DNA from 2 places in the Lactobacillus helveticus genome. Region 1 is predicted to be linked to the other one. Evidence: predicted binding sites of a transcription regulator. Region 1 holds the regulator's gene; the other holds the start of a gene.
The links. The regulator Rex, encoded in region 1, represses fermentation and respiration genes when NADH is low (regulators of the CRP and FNR family bind a similar motif). The targets are predictions, from matches to a motif close to TTGTGAANTANTTCACAA.
Positions count from the first base shown of each region.

Region 1 (7,039 bases):
TCTTTGCAACGCTCAAAGAGATAAAGAAAAAGAACGTGCTTATCTAAAGATGCTCTTAGCCAACCAAGTTGATGGTATTATTGCTGGAGCTCATAATTTAGGAATTGAAGAATACCAAGAATTAGGATTGCCTATTGTTTCTTTTGACCGTAAATTATCAGAAAACGTACCTATCGTTAGTTGTGATAATTATCAAGGAATTAAATTAGCAGTACATGATTTAATTCAAAGCGGTTGTCATAAAATTTTCTTTTTAGGAAACAAGCAATTAAAAGGCAACCCTACAGATCAACGATTAAAAGCTTATTTAAATGAAGCTGAAAATTTGGATTTCACTCCTCACATTTGTTCAGTAGCATTTTCTGATTCTACATTGTTGAAAAATATCACTATTCACGAGATGCTACAAAATGATCATCCTGATGGCGTTGTCTGCACCGATGATTTGACTGCGATCTTGGTTTTGCAAGAAGCACGAAAGTTAGGATTAAAAGTACCTGAAGATTTAAAAGTAATTGGTTTTGATGGTACTAAGCAAATTCAAACTTACCATTCTGAATTATCAACAATTGCTCAACCTATCAACGATATGGCAATTTTGTTAGTTAAACTCTTACTTCAACGAATTAGCGATCCTAATAAAGAGCTAAATAAAAAGCAGTACATCTTACCTGTTAAACTAATTAAAAGCTTAACAACCGCATGAAAATAAGGCTTGGAGATTTCCAAGCCTTATTTTTTTAGACATATTCTATTTTAATATCACTCATATTTGAACGTCCCTGAATAATTAAAGTGGGTCCTCCGCCATTAGATGTACCATCAATTTCAAAATCACCTGACATAAAAGTAGATGCCATATTGCTTTCTACCTGCCATGATAATGGTAAGTAAATCGTCAAATCTGTCATTGTTAAATTAACGTTCATTGTGACTGTTTCATTTGCTGCTTGAGCATCATCCAAATACAAGTTAACATCACTCATTTTGGCATTCACATCAATCGTTTCAAGTTCTTTTGAATGAATATAACGAGAAGTATCTGACATAGTTTGATCAACCACTACATGAGCGCCCTGTTCCTTGCTTACCGTATCAGTAAAGATATGATCTGTAATAGCTTCTCTTTTGTTCCTAAAGTTTTTAATTTTCTTATTTGCATAAACCACCGTATGAAATCGATTACGAAAGATAATCCCCAATCCAATTGAAATCAGTACGGCTGCCAGCAAAATAGTCCAAGGCACTAACCTGGTAATATGCAGTGGCTCAGCAAAAATCATTAAAATGAAAGCAATAGAAAAGACACTTTCAGTGATTCGGCGATTAATTAAACCATCTAATAAACTAATTGCAAAAATCACCGTACCAACTGCAGCCCAAAAGCCAAGCTTGTAAGTCCAAATCCCCATTTGATTCAAAACCACAAACAATGCACAGGCAATAAAGAAGATACCCCAAAAAGCTCGTCCTAATTTACCTCTCATTAAAAATTCCTTCTTTCCTCTAAACGATTACGCAAATCACGATAATAATGCCGTGAGATGTAAACCGTTTTGTATGATTCTTCAAATTTAATCTGACAGTTAGAAATTGAACGAGTAATAGCATATATTTTATCTAAATTCAAAATAGTAGATTTAGCTACTCTCATGAAATTACCGCCTAATATATCTTCTAACTCATACAATTTATACTTAACCTGATAAGCATTCTTAGCAGTATGAGCCATAACGATTTTACTGTCAGTTTCAAAGAAAAGGATGTCGCTTAAATTCAAATAATAAGAAACATTGTCTTTGATAGCTTCGATCTGCTCTAAATTTGGCGTTTGCTTTTGCAAAGCATGATACAATTGCTCAATTTCCGGTGTCAGTGCAGATGCATTGATTACCAATTCTGTTTCTTTTTGATTAGGATCAATATTTAATTTTACCTTCAAGCTTCATCCCTCCCTTCAACGTAATTACATTAAACTAAGAATCTTGTACAAAAACCAGCCATTTAAACTAAGTGGTCAATTTTCACGACTAAGAGGTAAAAAAAGACTACCTTTCATTCAGAAAAGTAGTCTTTTACAATTATAATTCGTCATTCTTTTGTTTTTCAGAATCTAAGAAGTAAATCAAAGTTTGCAATTCTGTTGCTAAGTCAACATTTTGTACTCTTACGCTAGCTGGAGCTGACAATCTAATTGGCGTGAAGTTCATAATACCCTTAACTCCTGCATCTACCATTTCATCAGTAGTCTTTTGAGCAGCTGTTGAAGGAACCGTCAAAATAGCAATCGAAATCTGCTGATCACTCAATTGCTGCTTTAAGTCTTTCATATCATAAACAGGAACGCCACTTAAAATGCGACCCGTAATTTCCTTATTAATATCAAAAGCGCAAGAAATTCGAATATTGTTGCTACGTTTAAAGTTGTAATTAAGTAACGCTCTTCCTAAGTTACCAACACCAACTAAAGCAACATTGGTTAATGTATCTTGATTCAAAATCTTTTTGAAAAAGCTAAGCAAATTCTTTACATCATAGCCATATCCGCGTTTACCTAAAGCACCGAAGTATGAAAAATCTCTTCTAATTGAAGCACTATCAACTTGAACTGCTTCAGATAATTCAGTAGAAGAAACTTTATCTTTGCCTTCTTCATTCAAAATAATCAAATAACGATAATATAAAGGTAATCTTTTTGCTGTTGCTTTTGGAATTTTTATTCTATCCATAATAGAAGCCCCCAACTGTATTTCATGTTTGTGAATGCACAATCAAGCATATCTATCATACCTGTTAACATGGCATTTGTCCAAATATATTTTTCACAAAGATTATTTTTCACATATATTTACTATTCGATCAATTTCTGCCATATGGTAGAATAATGATTAGGTGAAAAATTATGATTATTGCACAAGGACACGATTTAGAACAACAATTTGGTGCCAACACTCTATTTAAAAATGTTACTTTTTCAATCGATTCTAATGCCCGAATCGGTTTAGTTGGTCCCAACGGGGTTGGTAAAACTACCCTATTAAAGATTATGACAGGCGAGCAAGAACCCACACACGGTGAATTTACTGTTAATAAGGGCATAGATGTAGGTTATATTGCTCAGGAAAATGCATTAAATGAAGACAAAACCATTTGGGATGAAATGGAATCCGTTTTTGCACCTTTAATAAAGGAAGCAAAAAGTTTAACTCATATGCAGGAACAACTTGCAGAGCATCCTGAAGATCAGGAACTGCTTAAGCAATATGATCAAAAACAATTTACTTTTGAACAAAAAGGTGGTTATACCTACCAATCAGATATTAAGAGCATCCTGAATGGATTTAAGTTTCCAGAAGATACCTGGCAAAAGAAGATTGGTAGCCTTTCTGGTGGTGAAAAGACTAGATTGGCTTTTGTTAAATTGCTTTTGCGTAAGCCGGCACTGCTTTTACTAGACGAACCTACTAACTATCTTGACTTGGATACGCTTGATTGGTTGGAAGGCTTTTTGAAGAACTACAGCGGCGCAATTTTGGTTGTATCCCACGATCAATACTTCTTAGATCATTTAGCAACTCAAATCTTCGAATTGCAATTTGGTAAATTAACTCCATTTAAAGGCAATTATTCTGCTTATGTAATGCAACGTGAGCAACGTGATAAAGATCAAGAAGCAGCTTATGAAAAGCAACAAGCTGAAATCAAAAAAGACGAAGAATTTATCCAAAAGAATTTGGTAAGAGCTACTACCACCAAACGTGCTCAGAGTCGGCGGAAAAAACTAGAAAAAATTGAGCGCATTAAGCCACCAAAGCATAAGAGCAAGGTTCGCATTCATTTTAATAGCGAGCGCCCTTCTGGTAAGGAAGTTTTAATCCTAAATGATTTAACTATTGGCTATCCTGATAAAACAATGGTCAGTGACATTTCCTTCCAAATTAATAAAGGTGATCGTGTAGCTATTATTGGACCAAACGGTATTGGTAAATCCACATTGCTTAAAACTATTATGAAGCAATTGCAACCTAAGGGTGGTTCTATTAAATATGGTGCATCCCTAGATATCGGCTATTATGATCAAGAATTACAAAGACTTGATCCATCTAAAACTGTTTTGGACACTGTCTGGGACCGTCACAAAACAATGCCAGAACGCGATGTTCGTTCAATCTTAGCTAGTTTCCTATTTACTGCTAAGGATATTGACAAGACCGTCGGGCAACTATCAGGTGGACAAAAAGCCAGATTAACTTTAACAGTCCTTTCTCTTGAACATGATAACTTCTTATTAATGGATGAACCTACTAACCACTTGGACATTGAAGCAAAAGAAGTTCTTGAAAAAGCACTGAAAGACTTCGATGGCACTTTGCTCTTCGTTTCCCACGATCGTTACTTCATTAATCAATTAGCTAACAAAATTGTTTCTGTCAGAGATGGACACGCCAAGATATATAATGGTAATTATTCTTACTATCTTGACGAAAAAGCTAAACAAGAAGCCGCTGTTTCTTCTTCATCAGAAGTTCAGCCTGCTAAACAAGTTAGCCAGCAAAAGCTTTCTTATCAGGAACAAAAGCAACGTGATTCACAAAAGAGAAAATTGCAGCGTGCAATTGACCAAGCTGAACAAAAAATTGAAGAACTTGAAGAGCAAGAACAAAACATTCAAAATGAAATGGCAAATCCAGACATTGCCTCTAATTTTGATAAATTAGGGCCATTGCAAGAACAATTATCTGATGTTCAAAAACAACTAGATGATGCCAATAATGCTTGGGAAAAAGCAATTGAAGAAATGGATAATTTTGAATAAAAAGTGGCTCTTTGTCAAACACCCTAAAGTATAAAGGTAGATAGAAACATGACGATGTTTTTATCTACCTTTTTTCTTATACTTAGATTGAGGTTGAGGTCGACAACAGAATGGAATATTGAATTCGACTGTCAAACGGGCCCATAAATATTTATTTTCAATCGAACTAGATTAAGGGTGTGGATCTCAGAGATCGTGTAATCAAGAAATGGAGCTGAAAATGAATATTTGCCTCAATCGATTAAAATGGGGTGATTAGGTGAATATTATTGGTATTGATGTTAGTCAAGGTGAAAGTCATGCAACTTTGATAACAGAAGAAGCGGAAAAAGTAGCTTTTAAGTTTAAGCATAATAAGAGCGGCTTTCAAATATTAAGTTCGTATATTAAATTCAATACGATAATAATATTTGAAACTACAGGTGTTTACTCAGCTCAACTTACTACTTATCTGAAAAGAAAAAAGGTTAAGTTTTATGAACTAAATCCTTTAGAAGCAAAATTAAGGATTGCTTCATTGAGAAGAAATAAAACTGACAAAAATGATTCGTTTAAGTTAGCTTTATTGGGTAAAACACAGTTGGCAGAAATAAAGAATCATTGTAATAAACAATCTTCTTCACCGTATGAATCTTTACGAATTTTATCTTTGAGATATAAGCAATTAATTAAATGTAGAACCAGAATACTTAATTTTCTTCGCTCTAGTTTAGAGCTTACTTTTCCAGAGTTAAATCAAATTTTCAAAAATGCTTATGCGGTTTTAGCTCTTCAAATATTTAGAATGTATTGTCATCCTGATTTTTTAGTGGGGTTAACTCTTAAAGAAATGACTGATAGAGTTTATAAATCTGTAAGCAGACGAATACACAAAAATGTAATTCAAAATTATTGTGCTCAAGTTTGGTTGGCAGCTAAAGACTCTTATCCTGCCGTTCCAGCAGACTCTTTAGAGATTGAAATTATTTCAGAATACTGTGACGAAATAGAAAGTTACAATAAAAAAATAGCCTATCTTCAGAGCAAATTAATTAAGACAGCTGTTTCTTTGAATAATTTTAAAGTTATTTCCAGTATTCCAGGAGCCGGTCAATTAAACAGTGCGCTGTTACTTGGATTTACTGGTGATCTTGCCCGCTTTGATAATTATAAGCAACTCAATGCTTTCCTAGGACTAGATCTAAACAGATATCAGTCTGGTAAATACGGTAAGGGTGATACTATTAACCGTAGAGGCAGTAGTCAAGGCAGAGCTGTTGAAACAGATATGATTCGAAGTATGTTAAGAAATCAGGGTAAAATTAAAAATCATTTAATCGATTACTATTACAAATTAAAAAAGCCACCTTTTAACAAGCATGACAAGGTAGCTTTAATAGCATGTGCTAATCATTTGAATCGTACTATTATAAATTTGGTTCACACGCATCAACTTTATAATTATTCTAAGGCAATACATTAATAAATGCTTAGCACGTAATAAGTTAAAAACTGCCAAAAGACTAGACTTTTGGGGTTATGTTTAGTATACTCTTTTTTTCTATGTAGTAATGCTTGACATTCTATAAGAAATCCTGTTGATAGAGAGTAAATGAATAGAATCAAGCGGACATTAAAAGGCTGTTTGGTTCTTTTTCTTTAAACAAGTTTTCCTCTAAACGAATTCTGGTTAAAAGATTGATAAAGTTAGAATAGCCGAAGGCTGTTCGCTCATTTTGTTTGATTTTGCGATTGAAGCCTTCAAGGCAGCCATTGGAGTAAGTCAAAGCTGCTCCGTTGAGTACCGCTTTTAGATTATGTTTGAAGGTTAGCAGCGTTTTATGCATTAAAGCTCCAATGGAATCTTTGCTGGCAATTAATGATTCAATTTTCTGAGTATCGCCGTCTTCAATCGCCTTAATAAAGCTCTGCATCAGATTATATGAGTTTTCTAATGTAGTGTTGGCACCGATACCCTCCATCACTACTTGCACTTGAGTTAGGCAATCTTTATAATGCCAATTATAGCGAGGATGAATCTTTTCGAGTTCATCATACTTTTTTAAATATAGTTTCCAGGGAGATTTGAGCAGCTGATACTCTCTGGATTTCTTGTCAAAGGTCTTCATGGTTCGAACTCTTAATGAATTGAATGATCGAGTGAGCATCTGAATCATGTGGAAGCGATCAATGACAATCTGTGCATTAGGAAAACAGGCTCTAACGATATCTTGATAGTAAAAA
Region 1 is NZ_CP151471.1:2,041,342-2,048,380, reverse strand. It holds gene AADV52_RS10460 (LacI family DNA-binding transcriptional regulator) at 1-706, shown strand, start outside; gene AADV52_RS10455 (LiaF transmembrane domain-containing protein) at 741-1,487, opposite strand; gene AADV52_RS10450 (LytTR family DNA-binding domain-containing protein) at 1,487-1,942, opposite strand; gene AADV52_RS10445 (redox-sensing transcriptional repressor Rex) at 2,082-2,729, opposite strand; gene AADV52_RS10440 (ABC-F family ATP-binding cassette domain-containing protein) at 2,903-4,816, shown strand; gene AADV52_RS10435 (IS110 family transposase) at 5,076-6,278, shown strand; gene AADV52_RS10430 (ISL3 family transposase) at 6,418-7,039, opposite strand, start outside.

Region 2 (7,039 bases), 810 kb from region 1:
TATTTTGGGTGGTCAATTACAAATGATCGCCTTAGGTTGGGCAAACATTGGTGCCGCTGTTGCACCAGATGCCGCTTTGGCTTCAGTAGCTTCAGCTATTATTTTGGTTGAAGGTGGTCAAGGAATTAAGGGTATGGGTACTGCTACTGGTATTGCTATTCCTTTGGCTGTTGCTGGTTTGTTCTTAACTATGATTGTACGTACTATTTCAACTGCTATCGTTCACATCATGGATGCTGAAGCTAAAAAGGGTAGTTGGCGTATGATTAACGTATGGCAATGGATTGCTGTATGTTTGCAAGGTTTGAGAATTGCTATCCCAGCTGCACTTCTTCTGGCTATTCCATCAGGTATTGTTAGAGGTTGGCTTGCAATGATGCCACAATGGTTATCAGATGGTATGACCATCGGTGGTGGCATGGTTGTTGCTGTAGGTTATGCAATGGTTATCAACATGATGGCAAGCAAGGAAGTATGGCCATTCTTCGCAATTGGTTTTGCTTTAGCTGCTATCAAGGACTTAACTTTGATCGCCCTTGGTGCTATCGGTCTTTCAATGGCTTTGATGTACTTAGCTCTTGAAGCTAAGGGTGGTAACGGCGGAGGTTCAAACAACTCTGACGATGCTGGTACCGGCGATCCACTCGGCGATATCATTGATGATTATTAAAATGAACGCATAGAGGAGGATTTAAATAATGGCTGATAAGAAAATTAAATTAACCAAGCATGATCGTTTAAACGTTATGTGGCACTCACAATTCCTTCAAGGTTCATGGAACTATGAAAGAATGCAGAACGGTGGTTGGGCTTACTCAATGATTCCTGCATTGAGAAAGTTATACCCTAACAAGAAAGATTTGTCTGCCGCTTTACAAAGACACTTAGTATTCTTTAACACTCACCCATACTTAGCTTCACCAGTTATCGGTGTTACTTTAGCTTTGGAAGAAGATAAAGCTAATGGTACTCCAGTTACTGACGATGCTATTCAAGGTGTTAAGGTTGGTATGATGGGACCTTTGGCCGGTGTTGGTGACCCAGTCTTTTGGTACACTGTTCGTCCAATCGTTGGTGCCTTAGGTGCATCAATGGCCATCTCAGGTAACGTAATGGGTCCTATCTTATTCTTCGTTATCTGGAACATCATCAGACTTGCCTTCTTATGGTACACACAAGAATTTGGCTACAAGGCTGGTTCAGCTATCACCAATGACATGTCAGGTGGTATGCTTCAAAAGGTTACCCGTGGTGCTTCAATGATGGGTATGTTCGTTTTGGGCGCCTTGATTGAACGTTGGGTAAACATCAAGTTTACACCTATTGTTTCAAAGACCCCTGTTCAAAAGGGTGGTTACATCGAATGGGACAAACTTCCTGCCGGTGGTAAAGGTATTCAAGAAGCTCTTACTCAATGGAATATGGGTAATGGTAAAGCATTATCAAGCACTAAGGTTACTACCTTGCAAGATAACTTGAACCAATTAATTCCAGGTTTAGCTGGTCTTCTTTTAACCTTCTTATGTATGTGGTTATTGAAGAAGAAAGTTTCTCCAATTTGGATTATCATTGGTATCTTTGTTATTGGTGTTCTCTTCCACGTATGGGGCATTCTTTAATAAATGGCTAAATCAATTAACACAAAGGTCGATCTTACTGCTAATGCAACCTGGTTTAGAGGAATTGCATCATATGGCAAAATTATGATCGGCGATAGAGCTTTTGAATTTTATAATGAACGAAACGTTGAAGACTATGTTCAAATTCCATGGAAGGAAGTAACTTATGTAGTTGCAGATATCCACTTCAAGGGAAAATATATCCCTCGTTTTGAAATTAGAACAAAGTCTAATGGTAAATTTATTTTTGCAGCACGTGAGCCCAAAGAAGTTTTACGTGCAATGAGAAAATATGTGCCAGCTGATCATATGCGCAAAGCATTGAGTATGTGGCAACAGCTTAAGCAGCGTTTTACTCGTAAGAAAAAATAAAAAAGTATGAAAATAACCTAGTTCGAATTGAACTAGGTTATTTTTTAGTCTTCAGCTATCGAGGCTTGCAGACGATTTAAGAAAAGTTCAGCAACAGCTGAAAGGTTAGTGCTATGTTTCCAAATGACGGTAATCGATTCTGTCATTTTTGGATAAATCGGTCGGAAGGTTAAGTTGGATTCATCCGAAACATCTGCTAATTTATCTAAAGTTAATGAAAATGTAGCGTGATTTTTAACTAATAAAGTACCGTTGAAACTTAAATTATAGGTTCCAATGATATTGATCTGGTCTTTGTAATTGCAAAACCAGCTATCAAAGTAAATGCATGGTCTCTGCCTGTTGTGAATTTAAAACGTTGAGGCCAGCTAAATCAGCAGCAGTAATGTGATCTTTTTTAGCTAGAGGATCATCCTTTGTCATTAACACACCCCAAGTGTCTTTCTCAGGGAGTTGCAAAGAGGCATAGTTGGATAAAGGCAAGTTGCCGATGATCACCGCGAAGTCAACCGTACCAACATTTAATTTCTTTTTGGCAAATTCATAATCACCACTTAGAATATGAACCTTAACTGTAGGATAATCTTGAATAATATTGCTTAAAATATTCATGATTCGTTGCATAGCGATACTTTCACCTGCAGCGATAGTTAAATCACCACTAATGATAGCTGTAGATTGTAAATTGCTCTTAGTTTTAGCAGTTAAGGCTAGAATTTCTTTGGCTTGTTCAAATAAGTATTGTCCCGCAGATGTTAAGGTCAAATGACGTGGCTGCCGGTTAAATAATTTAACACCCAGTTCGTCTCGAGATCAGCAATTTGTCTCGATAAAGCAGGTTGTGAAACCAACAATTTTTGTGCAGCTCGAGTCATATTCAATTCTTGTGCTGTAGCGACAAAATAATTTAATACTCTTAATTCCATTTTTCTTTTACCATAAAAAATAGTTATCTAATCTGATAATAAATAAGTTTTTTATATTGTTTAGCTTACCTTTTAAACTAAAAATGAGCAAGAAAAGGAAGGCAATAAAATGAATGCGGAAAATCAAGAAATTATGCAGCAAATTATTTCACAGAATCAACGACTTTTACAAAACTTAAATACGCAGCGTCATTGTAGCTGTGAAGTGCAGCAGCTGGTAAGCGAGATTATTGGCGATCCGGTGGCTGACACAACTGAGATTCGATTGCCGTTTTATTCGGATTATGGTCGCAATATTAAATTGGGTGAACGTGTTTTTATCAATGCAAACGTGATGATGGTTGACTTAGGCGGTATTACTATTGAAGATGATGTGTTAATTGGCTCTGGAGCCTACTTAATTTCAGTTAATCATCAGCTTGATCCTCATCATCGAAAAGAATTAGAACTAAAGCCGGTGCTTATTAAAAAGAATGCTTGGATCGGTGCTAAGGCTACCATTTTGCCTGGTGTAACCGTAGGTGAAAATGCTGTTGTAGCTGCAGGTGCCGTGGTTACTAAAGACGTGCCTGCTAATACGGTAGTGGCAGGGATGCCAGCTAAAGTTATCAAAAAAATCGACTAAAAAAGACGTGATGCTTGAAACATCACGTCTTATATTTTTAAACAGCTTTTTCATTGCTCCATAATTTAGAAATTAAGTAAAGCACGATGAAGGTAACGATAGCTACGATCATCGAGATACGATAGCTTGGTAAAATTAAGAGCAAAATAATTAATAAGATGAAGAAAAGTAGGATGAAATAATCAATATAAGGGAAACCAGGCATCTTGAAGTCATTTAATTGATCAGCTGGTGTTTTTCTTCTATATGAAATATGGGTTAAAACCATTAAACACCAAATGATCAGGAACATACTAGTTGATGTTGAAGAAATAAAGTTAAAGGCTTGATCACCAATAACCAAGATGATAGCCGGTGCACATCCCATGAGCAAAGCAGACAGAATTAATGCATTTTGAGGCAATTGTCTTCTAGATAAGTGACCGAAAGCCTTATTCCATTTACCTTTGCCGTCGTAAGTAACAGAGAACAGAAGTCGACCAGCACTGTATAAAAAGCTGTTAGTGGAAGAGACTGCTGCCGAAATTACTACGAAGTTAATGATTGAACTAGCATTGGGAATACCGGTTGCACCTAAAGCTTGAACAAAAGGACTAGAATTAGTAGAAACCTTTGACCAAGGAATTACTAATAAAATTCCTAAAATTGCCATGACATAGAATAGGATAATTCTAATTGGCAATTGATTGATTGCTCGTTTTAATGTAGTTTCTGGATTTTGAACTTCTGCCGCTGTTAATCCGATCAATTCCACCCCAATGAAACTGAAGATTACCATTTGGAATCCTTGTAAAAATCCGTGTGGACCACTGGCGAAGAATCTGCCATGATCATCTAAATTAGCAAAAGCTACAGGTCCGAAACTGGTTTTGCCACCTGTAATTAATAGATACAAAATTAATAAAACAAAAGCAACAATTGTAATGATTTTGATAATAGCAAAACTAAATTCCAAATTACCAAAAACACGTGCCGAGATTAAATTGATGATTAATAAGGCAACGATGGTAATTATGCCAGGTATCCAAGGCTTTAAAGTAGGGAACCAGTATTTGAAATAGATTCCTAAGGCAGTAGTTTCTGCCATTCCCAAAGTAATCCAACTAAGCCAGTACAGATAGCCGGTAATAAAACCAATATTTTTTCCAAGGTACTGTTCAATAAAGTCAATGTAAGTGTGCTTGTTGAGGTCGGACATAATCAATTCGCCCAATGCACGCATGAGCAGGAATAGAAAGATACCGACGATGATATAGATCAAGATAACGCTAGGCCCGGCCCTATGAATACTGTCACCGACACCTAGAAAAAGACCAGTTCCGATTGTTCCTCCTAAAGCAATTAATTGAATGTGAGCATTGCTTAGGGTTCTCTTATATCCAGAACTAGTCTCTGATTTTTTCTCACTCATATATTTTCCCCCATATTCTCAATTTTATCACATGTACTTAATATTTTATCATTTTTGCAATGGAGCACCAGTTATTATAGGAAAGCTTTAAAAAATTAAGAAAAATAATGCAAATTAATATGTTTGTTAATTCACAAACTGGCGAAATAGCAACCGTTTTCATTAGCTGAATAGTAAATTTTAGGGTGATTTTTTACGCTTGTTCACTAGTGAATCACCAAAATTAGGGCGTTTACTTTTAATTTTATTGTGCTATAGTTGACATTGTAAATTAGTTCACAAGAATTAGTAGATCTTAGAGGTAATAAAATAATGGCTAAGACACAACCAAAAGAGACTCAAACAGAGGAAGAGAAGAAAAAGCAAATTTACGACATGGTTGATAATTTAGTAAAAAGATCACATGTTGCTTTAGATGAAATGGCCAACTTCACACAAGAACAAGTTGATAAGATCTGTGAAGCAGTTGCTACTGCAGGTGAACAAAATGCTTACCCACTAGCTAAGATGGCTGTTGAAGAAACTAAGCGTGGTGTGGTAGAAGACAAGACTACCAAGAACATGTACGCTAGTGAAAATATTTGGAACAGTTTGCGTCACGAAAAAACTGTTGGTGTAATTGAAGAAGATAAAGAATTAGGTTTAACCAAGATTGCTGAACCTAAGGGTGTTATCGCTGGTGTTACTCCAGTAACAAACCCAACTTCAACTGTTATCTTCAAATCTATGCTTGCTTTAAAGACTAGAAATACTATTATTTTCGGCTTCCACCCACAAGCTCAAAAGTGTTGTGTAGAAACTGGTAAGATTATTCGTGCTGCTGCTGTTGCCGCTGGTGCTCCAGCAGATGCAGTTCAATGGATTGAAGAGCCAAGCTTAGATGCTACTACTGATTTGATGAATAACCCAGGCGTTCAAACTATTTTGGCTACTGGTGGTCCAGGTATGGTTAAGGCTGCTTATTCATCAGGTAAGCCAGCTATCGGTGTTGGTCCTGGTAATGGTCCTTCATATATTGAAAAGACTGCTAACATTGACCGTGCTGTTTATGACATTGTTTTGTCAAAGAACTTCGATAATGGTATGGTTTGTGCTTCAGAGAACTCAGTTGTTGTAGATACTGAAATCTATGACCGTGTTAAGGAAGAATTCAAGAAGTGGAATTGCTACTTCTTAAATAAGGAAGAAATCAAGAAGTTTGAGGAACACTTCATTGATCCAAGACGTGGTACTGTTGCTGGTCCTGTAGCTGGTAAGTCAGCATACGAAATTGCTAAGCTTTGTGGCGTTGATGTTCCAAAGACAACTAAGGTAATCGTTGCTGAATACAAGGGCGTTGGTAGAAAATTCCCACTTTCAGCTGAAAAGCTTTCACCAGTATTTACTTTATACCGTGCAAAAGATCATGATGATGCATTTAGAATTTGTACTGAACTTCTTAACTATGGTGGCCGTGGTCACACCGCTGGTCTTCACTCAAGCGACAAGAAGATAATTGATGAATTTGCTATGAAGATGGATGCTTGTCGTATCTTAGTAAACTCACCAGCTGCCCTCGGTGGTATTGGTGACCTTTACAACAACATGTTGCCATCACTTACTTTAGGTACTGGTTCATACGGTGCTAACACATTCTCACACAACATTGGTGCCAGAGACTTGCTTAACATCAAAACTGTTGCAATGCGCCGTGACAACATGCAATGGGTAAAAGTCCCATCAAAGACTTACTTCGAACACAATGCTGCTAACTACTTGCGTCATATGCCAAACGTTAACCGTTTCTTCATCGTAACTGACGAAGGCGTAGCTGACCAAGGCTTTGCTGACGAAATTACTGACATTATTTCTAAGCGTCGTGGTCAAAAAGAATACGAAGTCTTCAAGGCTGTAACGCTTGATCCAAGCACCGACGTTATTAAAGATGGTGTTCACAGAATGAACATCTTCAAGCCAGATGTTGTTATTGCCATCGGTGGTGGTTCAGTAATGGACGCTGCTAAGGTAATGCGTTTATTCTACGAAAATCCAGAAATGAAGTTTGAGGAAGCTTACCAAAAGTTTTTGGACATCAGAAAAAGAGTAG
Region 2 is NZ_CP151471.1:1,227,159-1,234,197, reverse strand. It holds gene AADV52_RS06285 (PTS mannose/fructose/sorbose transporter subunit IIC) at 1-670, shown strand, start outside; gene AADV52_RS06280 (PTS system mannose/fructose/sorbose family transporter subunit IID) at 699-1,619, shown strand; gene AADV52_RS06275 (DUF956 family protein) at 1,623-1,991, shown strand; partial or broken gene AADV52_RS06270 (LysR family transcriptional regulator) at 2,036-2,917, opposite strand; gene AADV52_RS06265 (DapH/DapD/GlmU-related protein) at 3,027-3,542, shown strand; gene AADV52_RS06260 (amino acid permease) at 3,580-4,953, opposite strand; gene adhE (bifunctional acetaldehyde-CoA/alcohol dehydrogenase) at 5,266-7,039, shown strand, end outside.
Region 2: adhE (bifunctional acetaldehyde-CoA/alcohol dehydrogenase) is a predicted target of Rex. The motif match lies at 5,218-5,235, and genes of this name have one in related genera.